DNA from 4 places in the Bradyrhizobium sp. NC92 genome. Region 1 is predicted to be linked to each of the others. Evidence: riboswitches for the same ligand, from Rfam matches in the RefSeq annotation. Region 1 holds a riboswitch; each other region holds the start of a gene.
The links. Region 1 has a riboswitch for cobalamin ahead of metE (5-methyltetrahydropteroyltriglutamate--homocysteine S-methyltransferase). Riboswitches for the same ligand answer to the same signal wherever they lie in the genome.

Region 1 (4,026 bases):
CGCACGGGCACGGCGAATGTCTGCGGTCTGCGGGAATGATCCAATCGTCGTCGTTGGGAATGTTGGCAAGGCGAACCGAGCGCGCTGAAGCTCGGCACGGCGCGCGTACGGACTTTGACGGCGACGCATTGTTTGGTCAATCGTAGTCATGCGCCGGGTGACGTTGGCGTTGTGAATCTTGGACGACTTCTCGCGCGCTAAGGCCGCCCTCTTGGAGGCCGCAAGGAGGCGCGATACGCGGGCATGCTTGCCGGCGAGCGCACTTGCCACGGTCGTCAGCTCCTTGATCTTCTGGACCGAGAACGCCAGCCAGCTCTTTACATCAAAATCGAGATCGCTTTCGAGCTCGACGTCGACCGGGACATGAAGCAGCGAGCACGAAGGGGCGATCTGGACGCGGTTATGACCGAGCTTTGCTATAGTTGGCGCCAACTTGTTGAACAAGTCCGACAGATTGGATCGCCAGACATTGCGTCCGTCAATGACCCCAAGTGAGAGAACGAGATCGCTGCGAGCTATGGCGGCGATTGCGCTCAACTGATCTGACGCCCGCACCAGGTCGACGTGAAGCCCGGCAACCGGCAAGGCCAAGGCAGTATCGAGGTTGTCGCCGAGGCTCCCAAAGTAGGTAGCCAGCATGATTTTGAGGCCGGGCACCGCATTTGCGAAATGGGCATAGGCCCGCCCCAACGCGCCGCGGGATACCTCGTCGAGGTCGAGGACCAGGCAGGGTTCGTCGAGCTGAACCCATTCCGCACCTCGCGCGGCTAGTTCGCGAAGGACATCGACGTAGACCGGTAGAAGCTGATCGAGCAGCAACAGTGGATTGAATCCCGGATCTGCACTCTTGCCGAGCTTCAGGAAGGTGACCGGGCCAACCAGCACACAGCGCGTCTGGTATCCAAGGCTCTTTGCTTCCTCATATTCCTCAATCGGCTTACGAGAGGAAAGCTTGAATGTTTGGTCCTTGCGAAATTCCGGCACCATGTAATGGTAGTTGGTGTCGAACCACTTTGTCATTTCCTGCGCTGCCGGGCCCTGTTGATGATGGCCGTGCCGGCGATCCGCATCTTGATCCTCTCCTGCACCGCGCGCCATGGCGAAGTAGGTCTTGAGTGACACTGGACCTGCGACCCAACCGTAACCGTCAGGAATCGCGCCGACCATCACACTGGTATCAAGCACATGGTCATACAGCGAGAAGTCGTTCGAAGGAATGATGGTCGCGCCGAGCGATTTCTGCCGCGCCCAGTTGGCGAGGCGAAGTCCAGCCGCAGCCTCGAAAAGCTGTGCTTCGCTTGACTTACCGGCCCAGTAGCTCTCGAGCGCGAATTTGAGTTCCCGGCGCGGACCGATGCGTGGCATACCTAGCGTGGCAACGGAAAGTGAACTGTTAGACATCGCTTCAACCCCATGGTTTGGGGCAAGGCGATGGTGGATGCGCACAGGTAAAGGCCGCCGCGGCGGCGACTTCTTGACGCACCACCGGGACACCCCGCCCGTGGACGAAAACGTTGTCGGGGCAGGTCTCCTGGCTCGCGGGTCATGGCTGCTGTCCGGCCTTCCCGAAGCCAACCGGCTTCAGTGACACTATTGGACAGCGGCTCGCCGCTTACAGTTGCGGGGGCAGCGCCGGCATCACACCGGCTTCCCTCTTAGCTCCGGATCAAGCGGGACCCAGAGAACCTCGAACGAAAATGAACTACCTGCAAAACCACCGTTCCGTCAACCGTTGAATATCACCGCCTCATCCTCGCCGATTTGGCACACGCCAATGAGAGGCATCCCAATCCGAGGCATGCGCCGCATGGCCGGGCCTTTCGTGACCTGCGCACGGGTGGATCGTAGATATTCAGTCGACCGTTTGTGCACGTGCAGGATCTTCACTCGGCTGTCTCCAATACGATTTGCGAGCGACTGCCCGAGGCGACCGCCAGAGCATGATCCAAAGTGCGGTCTTGGCCGAAACAGCGAGCGCGCAGGCGGAGGCGTCTGGTCTTCGACTTCCGAATCTTGATCAAGTCGGCACGTTCGTGGAGCGGCTTGCCCGAAGCTGTGTAGGACCTCTCGAATGAGTTGACCAATTCAGGCGCAATAATCATCGATCACGTAATCGCCGCGCCGCACCACGTTCTCCAAAACTTAGCGCCACCTCGATCGCGCACGGCGTCAGGCGCTTTGTCCACTCTTGTATCGCCTCAAGGACCGATTCACATCATCGACATCTACCTTCGCCATCAGATTGGCATCTGAATGGATGCTGGAATACCGATCGCCATAACGTCTAGCAGATGATGATCCGCTGACTTTCATGAGGCCGTCAGCCGTTCCGGCGATCCTTCAATAAGGATCAATCGCGTCGGATCCTTCAAATCGAACTCCATAACGCGGGGCGCAAAGAGGCGAGCATAGCGCGTGAAGGCGCTCGTCGGTGGAAACCGAATGACCGTATCGCACCGCCCGAGGAGATACATCTCAATCAGGGCAGAGAACCCGCCTTCGGCGCCAAGTTCTGCACTATGTAAAGGTCCAGCATGAGGTGCCTGGAAATGCTTGGGTATAGTGAAGAGATCGGGGAATATTCCAGATAGCTTGTCGACCATCAGCGTGCTGTCCGTGCACAAGAACAGCTTCACCGGGCTTGGATGCGGTAACGCTTTCGCCTTATGGATGGCAGTACATACCTGCCGAAAGGCGAGTTCCGGATCCGCCCAATAGGGCTTATGTCCCATGATATCTTCGCCGTTGCCGTGACGAACATGAACTCCGATTATGCTGTGTCCCTCAAAGTGCTCTTGGTAAATGGCATTAATTCGAGCCCGAATTTCCGGTTGGGGTTTGATCGTCCGAAATATCTGCCGTTCGGCATCCTCATCGCAGCGCCACATTAAGCAGGCGTCACACACCACAGTGTTAGCATCGACATCTTCCGGACTTTGGAAAAGTTGGTCCAGCTCGTCACGCTCCTGGAAGATCTGTTCATCTGGGCGATAAACGCAATCTATCGGTGCCCTATTCCACCAAGATGGGAAGAACGGCCCTGGAAATGACATTTGATTGATCCGGTCATCGCAAATGACCCGCACCCCGTCGATGGCTTGAACTGGCTCGAAGAACACTGGAAAGGCGTTGGTGAATGGCTGATCGAGATAACATGAGCCACGCCAATCGATTGCCAACGTCCGCCCGGTCCGCTTTGCGTAACGCCAAGCTGATGCCAACGACCATAGGCAATCCCCGAATCCGGTCCGCCGTCGCGCAACCACGAACCGATCATTCATCGAGTCACTGACAAGCATTTCGCGTTGCCTCGTTTCCACACATTGGTTGGGCAGGAGAACTTACTGACAGGCGGCCGATGTAAGGTGCCGCCCGACGGCAAACTGATAACTCGGAGGCTCGCGGTGATAGTGCTCCTAGCACCGCTCGCCTGGACTCATGAAGGCTGGACATTCAGGTCGGATGAGACGTTGCCAACCACGCACTTGGTTTCGGTACGGCTGGCATTCCGCTCATCGCGCCGTCTCATCCTCTGCTGCGTCCGCATGCGTAAAGCTAGACGACGCCTATAGTGACGTGCTCCGGTTCTGCTTCGGCGTGCCCTGCACCGCTACCAATGGCGCGAGTAGCGCGAGGCAGCTGTAGCCGAACGCAACGCTGCTCCCACAATCCCAACAATTCCTTCACAAGAGCTTCGCGTTTGGACCGATCTGGAGTAATGGTATCAAGAAGCGATCCAAGGACCGCCTCCCCGTCGATCCGCACCAGGAGATCGAACAAATCATGTGAGATACGCACACTGTTACGGTTCGAGTGTCCCCTGCGGATCTCGCATACGGTCTCCTGGCGATCTTCTGCAGTAAAAGCGCGGACTCGATGAAGGGATACATAAGCGGGCAATGAAATGGCGAGCGCAGTCCAGTCGTCTAGCCCTGTTGTCCTCTTTTTGATGAGGAACGGCCCAATCACGAGTCCATCTAAATCGGTCGTCAAGAACGTGGTAATCGCGTCAGACACGGAATCCAC
Region 2 (4,026 bases), 3.7 Mb from region 1:
CATGCGCCGCACACAGCGCCTGGATCGAGGTGATGCCGGGCACGACTTCGATTGTCGGCAACGGATTCAATCGCCGCGCAATGCGCAGCGAGGAATCGTAGAGCGACGGGTCGCCCCAGATCAGCAGCGCGACCTTGCCTTCGATCCCGAGATGATCTGCGATCGTCTGCGACCAGGTCGCGGCAACCGCATCGTGCCAATCGTCCACGCCCTTGCGGTAATCAGCTTCACCGGCATCCCGCACCGGAAGATCGAACTCGGCGATAACGGTCTTGTCGTTGGTCAGCACATCCGCGCAAATCGTCCGCCTGAGATCGGCGAGATCGGATTTTGCGCTCCCCTTGCGCGGGATCAGGACGAGATCGGCCGCGTTGATGGCGCGGGTCGCGGCGCGCGTGAGCTGCTCGGGATCGCCGCAACCGATGCCTATCAGGGAGAGCGTGAGCATCGGGCGTACGGGGCGACCATGACGGCCGCCCCTTGTCTCTTAAGCCGCGTTGTGCAGGCGAGGCGTGACGAGGCCAGGCGCGGTGACACCACGCAGAGACTTCGCCAGCGCCAGCACGGCAAGATCGGCCAGCGGCTCGATCACGATGACCAGTGCATAGGACGCCGCGAACGTCGCGATGCTGGCGAGGTTGCTCATGGCGAAACCGGAACCATAAAGCGCCCAGAACGCCACCCAGGCGATCACGCCGGCCTGGTAGGTCGTCGAAAGCGCCAGCGCCTGCCGATACTTCAAATCAACATAGGCGCTGTTGCGCGAAATGATCCGGGCAGCGATTGCCTGGATCGCGAACAGCGGCACCAGCAGCGTCGTGACATTCATGCCATATTGCGGCAGGTCGGCCGGCTCGAAGAAAACGCCCTGGAGCAGCAGGCCGAGCGCAAGGCCGAACGCCGCGGGAGCCGCGCCGAACAGCAGGAACAGTGTCGAGCCGAGAATGAAGTGCACCTCGGAGACGCCGACCGGGAAGTGCGGCAGGATCTCGAAGAAGGTGAAGACGAGGCCGGTGGTGGCGAGCGTCCGCGCCGCGAACGACACGACGCCCTGCTCGCGCACGGTCTCGGCCGCAAGCTTCAAGGCAATGCCACCTGCGGCGATGCCGGTTGCGTAACTCAACACGAGCTTGGCGCCCGTCACGACGCCGGGTTCGATATGCATGGCTCAATTCCTTCCTGCCGTCACACCCGACGGCCTTGGCCTCAATACGTGCACGGCCGGTCTCCTGGCTCGCGGTTCACTGGGTTCTCCGGCCTTCCCGGACCTTGCGGTCCAGTGGCGGTTCGGAGCCCCTCACCGCTTACAGTCGCGGGGGCGGCTGGGGTTTTGGGCGCCGCAACTGGGTCCGCCCATCCCCATTCCCGATTATGCTCCGGCGCTTTGCGCCGCGTCGAGCACCATGCCGCTCTTGTGTGCCCCTTTCGCATTGCGGGCGTCAAGGGGCGAACCGCTGCCGGAGCCGTCATGCCGGATATTCTCCCGCCAGCGCGCCGAACAGGATCACGGCGGCGGTGGAAGCGGCGCCGCCGCGGCCAAGCTGCTCGGCAAGCTCGGCAATCGTGGTACGGACCAGCCGTTCGTCGGGACGCCCGAGAGATTCGGCGAACAGCGCCGGGGTGCTGGGGGCGAGACCGTGCGCGATCAATTTTGCGGCAAGCGCCGGAAAGGTGCGCCGGCCCATATAGACCACGGTCGTGGCCTCGGGATCAGCCAGCGCGGCCCAATTCAAATTGGGCGGCAACTCGCCGGTGACATCAGCACCGGTGATGAACTGCACCCGGCGGGAGGTATGCCGCCGGGTCAAGGGAATGCCGGCCTCGGCGGCGGCGACACAAGCGGATGTGACGCCGGGAACGATCTCGTAGCCGATGCCGGCTTCGCGCAGTGTTTCCAGCTCCTCCTCGAGCCGGCCGAAAATGCCGGCATCGCCGGACTTGAGGCGCACCACGCGCGCGCCGGTTGCGGCGTAGTCGACCAGGAGACGGTTGACGTGGTGCTGCTTGGTCGAAGGACGCCCGGCCCGCTTTCCCACCGCGACGAGATTGGCACCGGGCCGGGCGAGATCGAGGATCGCGCCGGAGGCAAGGTCGTCATAGAGCACGACATCGGCCTCGCGCAGCCGCGCGGCGCCCTTCACCGTGAGGAGCTCGGGGTCGCCGGGGCCGGCGGAGACGAAAGAGACAAAACCGCTCACCGGTCCTCCGCGATCAGATGGAAGAACGTGCCGGTGGCATGGCCACGGCGCGAGCCGGTCTCTGCAATGACTGTGCCGGTGGCGTCGTGCACGACCGCGAGCGGCGTATCGGGCTGGGTGAGGATGGTCGAATAGTGGAACTCGTGGCCGCGCAGGCGCGCACCCGGCCGATGCCCCGGCATCGGCGCGGCGAGTTCGGCCAGACGATAGCCGAGATGCATGCGGCGCTTGGCAAAGCTGGTCTCCAGGCCGAGCAGCCCCGTCAACTCATGGCTGATACCGTCGGCGTCGGTGAGGCCTGTGCCCAGCACCATATAGCCTCCGCATTCGCCATGCACGGGCCGTGTCTCGGCGAAAGCGCGCAAGGAGCTGCGAAAGCGCGCATTGGCCGCGATCTTTCCGGCATGCAGCTCGGGATAGCCGCCTGGCAGCCAGCACACGTCGGCGCTCGCATCGGGCGCTTCGTCGGCCAGCGGCGAGAACGGCACGATCTCGGCGCCCGCCGCGCGCCAGGCTTCCAGCATGTGCGGATAGACGAAGGAGAATGCCGCATCGCGGGCCAGCGCGATGCGCTGGCCGGGCGGCGTTACGCTCATATCGTTCGCCGCAGCTTGCGGCGACCATTTGCCCGCCGAGTTGAGCACCGCATCGAGATCGACGTGCTCGGCAACGAAGCGCGCGGCCTCGTCGATCAGCTTGCCGATCTCGGCCTGCTCCTCGGCCTGCACGAGGCCGAGATGCCGCTTCGGCAGGCTGATCTCGGCATGGCGCGGCAGCGCGCCGAACACGGTGATGCCGGCCTCGTTCAGCGCGCGCCGCACCAGATCCTCGTGGCGCGGGCTGGCGACGCGGTTGAGCACGACGCCCGCGAGGCGCACGCCGGCGCGGTAATCGCGAAGGCCTGTGGCGATCGCTGCCGCGGTCTGCGCCTGGCCGGAGGGATCGATCACAAGAACCACCGGCCAGCCCAGCATCTCCGCAATGTCAGCGGTCGCTCCGGTGCCGGAGACGCCGCGTGCGGCGACGCCGTCGAACAGGCCCATCGAGCCTTCGGCGAGGACAATGTCGGCGTCCGTGCCGCGGCTGACGAGATGCGCGATCGTCGTTCGATCCATCGCCCAGCTATCGACGTTGACAGAGGCGCGTCCCGTAGCGGCGGCGTGGAAGGCGGGATCGATATAGTCTGGCCCGCTCTTGAAGCACTGCACGTTCAGTCCGCGATGGCGCCAGGCGCGGGCGAGCGCCAGCGTCAGCGTGGTCTTGCCGACGCCGGAGGCCGGCGCGGAGATGACGAGCGCAGCCGGCATCACGACGCCTCCGGAAAGCGCGGCTCGGCACCGACCGGGCGATAGCGGCGGTCGTAGTCGGCGGCATAGAGGCGGCTCTCGTCGAAATCCGCAGCGCCAAGCGTCTTGCCGATCAGGATCAGCGCGGTGCGCTCCATCTCGCTGCCCACGGCCGCATCGAGCGTTGCCAGCGTCGCGCGCACGATGCGCTGCTCCGGCCAGCTCGCGCGCCAGACGATCGCGACCGGGCAATCCGCGCCGTAATGCGGCGTCAGCTCGGCGACGACCTGGTCGAGCAGATGGATCGACAGGTGAATCGCGAGCACCGCGCCGGTCGCAGCGAACGCGGCGAGCTTCTCGCCTTCGGGCATCGCGCTGGCTCGACCTGGCGTGCGCGTCAGCACGACCGTCTGAGCAAGACCGGGCAGCGTCAGCTCGGTTTCCAGTGCCGCTGCGGCAGCCGAGAATGAGGGAACGCCGGGTGTCACTGTGAAGGGAATCCCAAGCGCGCGCAAACGGCGGAGCTGCTCGCCCATCGCGGA
Region 3 (4,026 bases), 3.7 Mb from region 1:
GGCGATGTTGCCCCACAACCGAAGCGGCTCGATCGGCCGCACCGAGGCGGCAAGCTCGACGCCCTTGGACTCCTGCCGCCCGGCGATATTGAGCGCCTGCCCGCCGGCCGCCGCATAGACGTTCTTGCGCAGGATGTCGTAGGCCGAGAACGACCACTCCGCCCTATTGTCCCAGAACAGATGCTTGACGCCGGTCTCGTAGGTTCGCGACGTCGTCAGGTCCAGTGGCTGGGTCGGCAACAGCAGGAAGATGTTGTTGGCTGCGACGTCGGCCCCGGTGGCGTACTGGCTGAAGAAGGTCAGGCCGGGCACGGCCTCCCAGGTGTAGCCAATGCGGCCCGTCACCGGCGCCCAGTCTTTGGTGTACGGAAAGCCTGCCTTCTCCAGCCCGGCCTTGTCGGTCGAGTTACGGTCGAGTCCGATGTGCTCGACACGCAGGCCCCCGATCAACGCGAAGCTGCGCGTCAGCTTCAACCGGTCCTCGAACGACAACGCTTCGTTGTCGATGCGCGCGGTCTGCTGCTGTGTCGTGAGCAGGCCGTAGAAGCCGCGGTTGGGATCGACCAGCGAAACGGAATCTCCGGGAAAGTTTGCCGCGCCGGGCCTGACGAAATCGAGATAGCTCGACGAGAGCGTCGTGACCAACCGGTTGTCGAATCCTGCGATGTTGGTGTCCCAGATCAGGTCGGTGATGTTGCCGACCAGCCGCTGGCTATGGGCGACATAGAAGCGCTCGCGATCGACCAGGTTCGTGGTGGAGTTGAATGCCTCGATCTCGTTGTTGAACCAGGTCCGTTCGGCGCCATAGCCATAGGCCTGACTTTTCAGCGTGAGGTCAGGCGCGAGCTTCAGCTCGAAGCCGCCGCGCAGCCACACTTCCTGCGCCACGTTGCGGTTATCGAGAACGTTGTAATTGGTGTTGAAGGTGCGGTCGTCGATTGTGACGGCACCGAGATTGGTACCGTTGTAATTCGAGACGTAATTGCCGGAGACGATCCCCGTCGTCGCATGCGAACCGCTGAAGGCGACCGGCACCAGCGGCGCGCCCCAATAGGCCTTCGAGCGGTCTTCGCGATACTCGACCGCACCCCAGATCTTGAGGCTGTCGGAGACCCGGTAATTGAGCTGGCCGGACGTGCCGAACGTCTTGACGTTGGTGTCGTCGGCAAAGCCGTTGAGCGTGGAACGGCTGATGTCGAAGCGATAGTCCAGCCCTTGCACATTGGTGCTGCCGCCTGAGCCGTAATGGGCCCGGAACGAATTCAGCGAATCCCAGGAGAAATTTGCCTCGTTGCGGATCGCTCCCGTGTGCGGTTGCTTGGTGACGAAGTTGATGGCGCCTCCCGCGGCACCCTCGCCCGAGATCAGCGAGGCCGGTCCTTTGAGGAATTCCACGGCCTCCAGATTGGCGGTGTCGACGATCCGCGAGGTCATGTTCTGCGGACCGATCTTGATGCCGTTGTAGAGCGTGTTGATCTGGCTGTTGGTGAAGCCGCGCATCGAGAAGGCGGAAGGTTCGGCCGGGTTGTCGCCGGAGGTGACGCCGACGGCGCCCTGCGCCACCTCGGACACGGTGCGATAGCCCTGCTCGCGCATGGTTTCGGCCGAGATCACCTCGACGGTCGCGGGCGTCTGCCGCACCGTCAGGCCGAGCCGCGAAGCGCTTTCGGCAACGGCATTGGTGTTGAGCGGCGTTTGCGCCGTCAGATCCGGCATGACGGGTTTTGGCGCTGCCGATACCGCCGCCGGCCTGCGCGCTGCCGCGCGGCGCGCGCTCGCCGCCTCTCCTGCTGCCGGTCTGGCCGGCTTGCGCGCCTGGGCGGGCGAGACCTCGACGGGTGGCAGCGGCTCTCGGACCTGCTGCGCCAGAGCGGCAGGCGGATCGAGAACGGCGAAGGACGTGAACGCGGCGGAAACCAGCAGGACGCGGCGCGGTCGTGCGATACGGATGGAAGACACGGTACAAACCTCGGTATGACGTCAGTGGCACGTCACAGCGAACGAGGTCTCACCTTTTGGCCTTGCAGCCGTCCGATGAAGCCGAATGTCTGTACTCCCCGACCGACATCTTCGCGTGTGACCACGGCTGACGGCAGGTCTCCTGGCTCGCGGGTCGTGACCTCTTCGTCGCCTTCCCGGGACCGAGGACCCAGTGGCTCGTGACGAAGGATTCACCGCTCACAGTTGCGGGGGCAGCCGCGGCATTGGGGACAATTTTCCCCGCACCGCATTCCCTTTTCATTCCCTCTCGGGAAAACCGTCGCGAGCATCTAGGATTACCACCAAGACAGAGTCAATGTCCCAGTTGCGGCGTCGTGGCGACCGCACAAGCTTCCTTGGAGATGAGCATGGAAGGCGAGACCTTCCTCTGGTTGATACGGCACGCGGTTGTCGCGGGCGTAGCCGGGACGATCCATGCAGCCGATGCGCCGGCCAATCTCGGCGATCACGCGGCATTGGTGGCTCTCAAGCAGCGCTTGCCCGCGGATGTCGCAAGCTATGCCAGCCCGTCGCGGCGCACGGTCGAGACGGCGCGCGCGCTGGGGCTGGAACCAGAGCTGGTCAGCGAATTCCGCGAGCAGGATTTCGGCGATTGGACCGGCCATCGGCATGACGAGCTCGCCGCGACCGGCGGCGAGGCCTACGCGCAGTTCTGGCGCGATCCGGCGCGCGGACGGCCGCCGAACGGCGAAAGCTTTGCGGATCAGGTCGCCCGCGTCCGCCTCGGCCTGTCGCGGATCGGCGCAGGCTCCGCAGCGCTGGTCGTCCATTCCGGCACGATCCGCGCCGCGCTCTGCATCGCGCTCGATCTCGCACCGGAAGCGGCGTTGCGCTTCGTGATCGATCCGTTGTCGCTGACCCGGATCGACCGGCTCGCCAGCGGCTGGCGCGTCGTCTCGGTCAATCAGCGGATCAGCTAGACCGGTCCGGCACATTGGCCTGCGCAAAGGTCGCCATGCCGTTGTGAAGTGCGCAGGCCGAGCGCACCAGCGGCAGCGCAATGGCGGCGCCCGATCCCTCGCCGAGCCTGAGATCGAGGCTGATCAGCGGCTGCACGTTCAGCGCGCGCAACACCAGCCGATGTCCTTGCTCCGCCGATTGATGCGAGGGCAACAGGAACGGCTGGCAGGAGGGATTGAGCCGCGCCGCCGCCAGCGCCGCCACCGAGACGATGAAGCCGTCGATCAATACGGGAATGCGGCGTTGCGCGGCCGCGATGATGGCGCCCGAGATCGCCGCGATTTCGAGGCCGCCGACCGCGCACAGGATTGTCTCGACCGAGGCTCCGGCGACGCGATGGCGTGCGATCGCCGCATCGATCACCCGCGCCTTGTGTACGCGGCCGGCCGCATCGACGCCGGTGCCGCTGCCGGCGATCTCTTCGGCGCTCACACCGAGCAGGCTCGCAGCAATCGCAGCTGACGTCGTGGTGTTGCCGATCCCCATCTCGCCAAAGATCAAGAGATCAGGCCGGCCGGCCTCGGCGCGCGCCACCGCGCGCTGGCCGGCCTCAAAGGCGAAGACCAATTCCGCCGGGGTGAGCGCGGCCTCGGCACTGAAATCGCGCGTGCCGCCGCGCGGCTTGTCGGTGACGATTCCGGCCATCTGCACCTCGGACAGCGTACCGGCATCGACGACCTCGAGGCTCGAACCCAGCTCGCGCGCCAGCACCGAGATCGCGGCGCCTCCGGAGGCAAAATTCGCCATCATCGCGATGGTGACGGCTTGCGGATAGGCCGACACCCCCTGTCCGACGATGCCGTGGTCGCCCGCGAAGATGATGATCGGGACGCGCGCGGCGCGCGGCTGCTCGGTGGCCTGCAGGCCCGCAAGCTCGATCGCGAGCTGCTCCAGCCGGCCGAGCGCGCCCGTCGGCTTCGTCAGTTGCGCCTGCCGCGCAACGGCCGCCACGCGATGGACCGCGGAGATTTCGGGGCAGTTCTGGGTGACCCATTCGGGAAGCATGCTGACTCGCTCAACGCCTGCGTTTGAGAATGTAGCTGTCCATGATCCAGCCGTGCCGCT
Region 4 (4,026 bases), 3.8 Mb from region 1:
GGATTTGGAACCGGGGATGATAACGAGGCGCACGTCGCCCGGGATTGCTTCGCCTGGGCGCACCATTACGAGATCGACGCCCGGTTCGAGCTTGAGAGGATCGAGATCGTCAAAATTGGCGATCCGCGACAGTGCGAGACAGGCGATCTTGCATTGACCGGGCTTGCGTGCGTCGCGCAGGCCGAGCGCATCCTCGGCCGGCAGCTCGCCGGCACGCGCGAACCAGGGCAGCACGCCAAGACCGCGCCATGCGGTCTTTTGCTCGATCAGCCTGTAACCGTCGTCGAACAGCGTGGGGTCGCCGCGGAACTTGTTGATGACGAAGCCGGAGATCATCGCGGCGTCGTCGGGATCGATCACCGTCTTGATGCCCACCAGTTGGGCAATGACCCCGCCGCGATCGATGTCGCCCACCAGCACGACCGGCACATCCGCCTTGCGGGCAAAGCCCATATTGGCGATGTCGGACTTGCGCAAATTCACCTCGGCCGGACTGCCGGCGCCCTCGACCAGCACCAGATCGGCCCGCGCCTTCAGCCGTTCAAAGCTCGCCAGCACCGCGCCCATCAGCGACGGCTTCATCGCCGCGTATTCGCGCGCGCGTGCGGTCGCGATGCGCTTGCCATGGACCACGACTTGCGCGCCGACATCGGTCTCGGGCTTGAGCAGCACCGGGTTCATGTCGGTGTGCGGCTCGACACCTGCGGCGAGCGCCTGCAATGCCTGGGCGCGGCCAATCTCGCCGCCATCGACGGTGACGGCGGCGTTGTTCGACATGTTCTGCGGCTTGAACGGCAGCACCCGCAGACCACGGCGCGTGAAGGCGCGCGCGAGGCCGGCGACGATGAGCGACTTGCCCACGTCCGAGCCGGCCCCCTGGATCATCAATGCGCGTGCCATCGTGCCTTCAGAACTCGACGCCGGCCTGCGCCTTGATGCCGGAACGGAACGGATGCTTGACCAGCGTCATCTCGGTGACGAGGTCGGCGATCTCGATCAGCTCGTCCTTGGCGTTGCGCCCGGTGAGCACGACATGCGTCATCGGCGGCTTCTGCGTCGTCAGGAACTCCACCACCTCGGCGATGTCGAGATAGTCGTAGCGGAGCGCGATGTTGATCTCGTCGAGCACGACCATACGCAAGTTCGCGTCAAGGATCAGCTCCTTGGCTTTCTCCCAGCCGGCGCGTGCGGCGGCGATGTCGCGGGCACGGTCCTGCGTCTCCCAGGTAAAACCTTCGCCCATGGCGTGGAACTGGCAGAGATCGCCGAAATGGCCGGTGAGCAGGCGCCGTTCGCCGGTATCCCAGGCGCCCTTGATGAATTGCACCACCGCGCAAGGGAAGCCATGCGCGACGCAGCGGACGATCATGCCGAAGGCCGAGGAGGATTTTCCCTTGCCCGCGCCGGTATGGACGATGATCAGGCCCTTTTCGCCGCTCTTGGTCGCCATGATCTTGTCGCGGGCGGCCTTCTTCTTCGCCATTTTCTGGGCGTGCCTGATGTCGGTATCCTCGGCTGATTGGGTATCCGGTTCAGACGTCATGGGACCCGGTCCTTCGGCTTGACAAGTGGCGGCCACCGGCAAATGGTGGCCCGGCGTTGGTTCCTGTCCTATGACAGGCGAAGAGGGAATGCGATAGGGTCCGAATCGGCAAGATTTGGATCCAAACTGCAGCCGCCCCCGCGACCGTGACCGGAGAGATGCCCGAAGCCACTGATTCCTTTTGGAATCGGGAAGGCGGGGATCGAAGGGCCAAAACCCTGCTCCGCAAGCCGGGAGACCTGCCAGCGCGGACGAGTTTTGGACCGGCGGACGGGGTGTTCCGCGACGGGGAAGCGGGCCTTCAGGAGAATGGTCCGTGCGCCTCATCGCCTCCCGCTGTTATCTGGAAGAGGCGATGACCGTCACACTTCATGTCTGCATCACCTGCCGCGCCGGCCAGACGCTGGGCGAGGGCGAGACGACGCCCGGCAAGCGCCTGCACGGCGCGATCCTCGAGGCCGGCGTGCCGGAGGGCGTCAACGTGGTTCCCGTCGAATGCCTGTCGGCCTGCAGCCAGGGCTGCTCGGTCGCGCTCAGCGCGCCCGGCCGCTGGTCCTATGTCTATGGCCGCCTGTCCGATGCGAATGCGCAGGACGTGGTCGCAGGCGCCGCTGCCTACGCGGCCGCGCCCGATGGCATCGTGCCCTGGCGCAGCCGACCCGAAATCTTCCGCAAGCAGTCGCTTGCCCGCATTCCCCCCATTGCCGTCGTGCCGGAGGCCGCTGAATGAACTCGCTCGCAAAAGTCCCGGTTACGGTGGTCACCGGTTTCCTCGGCTCCGGCAAGACGACGCTGATCCAGCATCTGCTCAGCAATGCCGGCGGCAAGAAGCTCGCAGTGCTCGTCAACGAGTTCGGCAGCGAGGGCGTCGACGGCGAGATCCTGAAATCCTGCGCCGATGCGAACTGCCCGGAGGAGAACATCGTCGAGCTCGCCAATGGCTGCATCTGCTGCACGGTGGCCGATGATTTCATTCCGACGATGGAGCAATTGCTGGCGCGGCCGGTGCGGCCCGATCACATCCTGATCGAGACCTCCGGCCTGGCATTGCCGAAGCCGCTCTTGAAGGCGTTCGACTGGCCGGAGATCCGCTCGCGCATCACGGTCGACGGCGTGATTGCGCTGGCCGACGCCGAGGCTGTCGCGGCCGGCCGCTTCGCGCCGGATCCGGCTGCGGTCGAAGCGCAGCGCGCGGCGGACGAAAATCTCGATCACGAGACGCCGCTGTCGGAGGTGTTCGAGGATCAGATCGCCTGTGCCGACATCGTGCTGCTGACCAAGGCCGACCTTGCGGGCACCGCGGGCATCGAAGCCGCAAAGGCGGCGATCACCGCCGAGATGTCGCGCCGCGTGCCGATGCTGCCGGTCACAGACGGCGCGATCGATGCGCGCGTCATTCTCGGGCTCGGTGCGGCGGCCGAGAACGATCTCGCCGCGCGCCCCTCGCATCATGACGGCGAGGAAGAGCACGAGCATGATGATTTCGCCTCCGTCGTGATCGACCTTCCGGAGGTGGCGGATATCGAGGCGCTGGTCGCATCGGTGCAGAAGCTGGCGCGCGAGCAGAACGTGCTGCGGGCCAAGGGCTACATCGCGGTCGCGGGCAAGCCGATGCGCCTGTTGCTGCAGGCGGTCGGTGAGCGCGTGCGCCACCAGTTCGACAAGCCATGGGGCGCGGGTCACAGGCAGTCCAAGCTCGTCGTGATCGGCGAGCACGGCGATATCGACGAGTCCGCCATCAAGGCAGGATTGGGAGTCTGATGCACGTCGTCTTCCGCGAGAGCCGCGGTCTCGAGGAGACCGCGACGCCAAGAGACATCGGCCAGGACCCGGCCGATCTCGTGGTGCTCTCGTATTCGGATTCCGACCTTGCCGCGTTTGCGGCCGGCTGGCGGCGCGGCCGAGGCAGCCTGCCGTCGCTGCGGCTCGCCAATCTCGCCGAGCTGCGTCATCCGCTGTCGGTCGACACCTATATCGAGCGCACGCTGTCGCAGGCGCGCGGCATATTGGTGCGCCTGATCGGCGGGGAATCCTATTGGGCGTACGGGCTTGCGGCGCTCCAGCAACTCGCGAAGGAGCATAACATCGTGCTCGCCGCGCTGCCGGCGGACGGCCGCGACGACACGCGGTTGGATGCGTACTCGACCCTGCCGGTCTCGACGCTGCGTCGGCTCAAGGTGCTCTGCGACACCGGCGGTCCGGTCGCCGCGCAAGCCGCGATCGCGCAGCTCGCGCTCGCCTCGGGGCTCTACGCCGGACCTGTCATTGGCGAGATGACCGTGCCCGATATGGGATTCTATGATCCCGCGCGCGGCGTCATTGCCGCGCCGTCGGGCGGCGAGGGGAAGCCGCACGCGCTCGTGACGTTCTATCGCTCCTATGTCACGGCCGCCGATACCGGGCCGGTCGACGCCTTGATTGCCGCGCTGCGCGAGAAAGGATTTGACGCCTACGGCGTGTTCGTCACCTCGCTGAAGGCGCCA

Region 2: linked by a shared signal. The riboswitch ahead of N2602_RS14400 (energy-coupling factor ABC transporter permease) and the one ahead of metE (5-methyltetrahydropteroyltriglutamate--homocysteine S-methyltransferase) in region 1 are both predicted to bind cobalamin.
Region 3: linked by a shared signal. The riboswitch ahead of N2602_RS14420 (TonB-dependent siderophore receptor) and the one ahead of metE (5-methyltetrahydropteroyltriglutamate--homocysteine S-methyltransferase) in region 1 are both predicted to bind cobalamin.
Region 4: linked by a shared signal. The riboswitch ahead of N2602_RS14335 (DUF1636 domain-containing protein) and the one ahead of metE (5-methyltetrahydropteroyltriglutamate--homocysteine S-methyltransferase) in region 1 are both predicted to bind cobalamin.

Annotation. Positions count from the first base shown of each region.
Region 1 is NZ_CP104171.1:6,855,640-6,859,665, forward strand. Features, by position in the region: gene metE (5-methyltetrahydropteroyltriglutamate--homocysteine S-methyltransferase) at 1-1,401, opposite strand, end outside; cobalamin riboswitch at 1,504-1,705, opposite strand; gene N2602_RS32075 (nodulation protein NodZ) at 2,310-3,299, opposite strand; gene N2602_RS32080 (carbamoyltransferase) at 3,556-4,026, opposite strand, start outside.
Region 2 is NZ_CP104171.1:3,106,180-3,110,205, reverse strand. Features, by position in the region: gene cobF (precorrin-6A synthase (deacetylating)) at 1-448, opposite strand, end outside; gene N2602_RS14400 (energy-coupling factor ABC transporter permease) at 488-1,165, opposite strand; cobalamin riboswitch at 1,202-1,421, opposite strand; gene cobA (uroporphyrinogen-III C-methyltransferase) at 1,467-2,198, opposite strand; gene N2602_RS14390 (cobyrinate a,c-diamide synthase) at 2,195-3,505, opposite strand; gene cobM (precorrin-4 C(11)-methyltransferase) at 3,505-4,026, opposite strand, start outside.
Region 3 is NZ_CP104171.1:3,110,458-3,114,483, reverse strand. Features, by position in the region: gene N2602_RS14420 (TonB-dependent siderophore receptor) at 1-1,959, opposite strand, end outside; cobalamin riboswitch at 2,074-2,277, opposite strand; gene N2602_RS14415 (histidine phosphatase family protein) at 2,349-2,921, shown strand; gene cobT (nicotinate-nucleotide--dimethylbenzimidazole phosphoribosyltransferase) at 2,914-3,966, opposite strand; gene cobF (precorrin-6A synthase (deacetylating)) at 3,977-4,026, opposite strand, start outside.
Region 4 is NZ_CP104171.1:3,093,850-3,097,875, forward strand. Features, by position in the region: gene N2602_RS14325 (cobyric acid synthase) at 1-900, opposite strand, end outside; gene cobO (cob(I)yrinic acid a,c-diamide adenosyltransferase) at 908-1,543, opposite strand; cobalamin riboswitch at 1,584-1,805, shown strand; gene N2602_RS14335 (DUF1636 domain-containing protein) at 1,899-2,273, shown strand; gene cobW (cobalamin biosynthesis protein CobW) at 2,270-3,304, shown strand; gene cobN (cobaltochelatase subunit CobN) at 3,304-4,026, shown strand, end outside.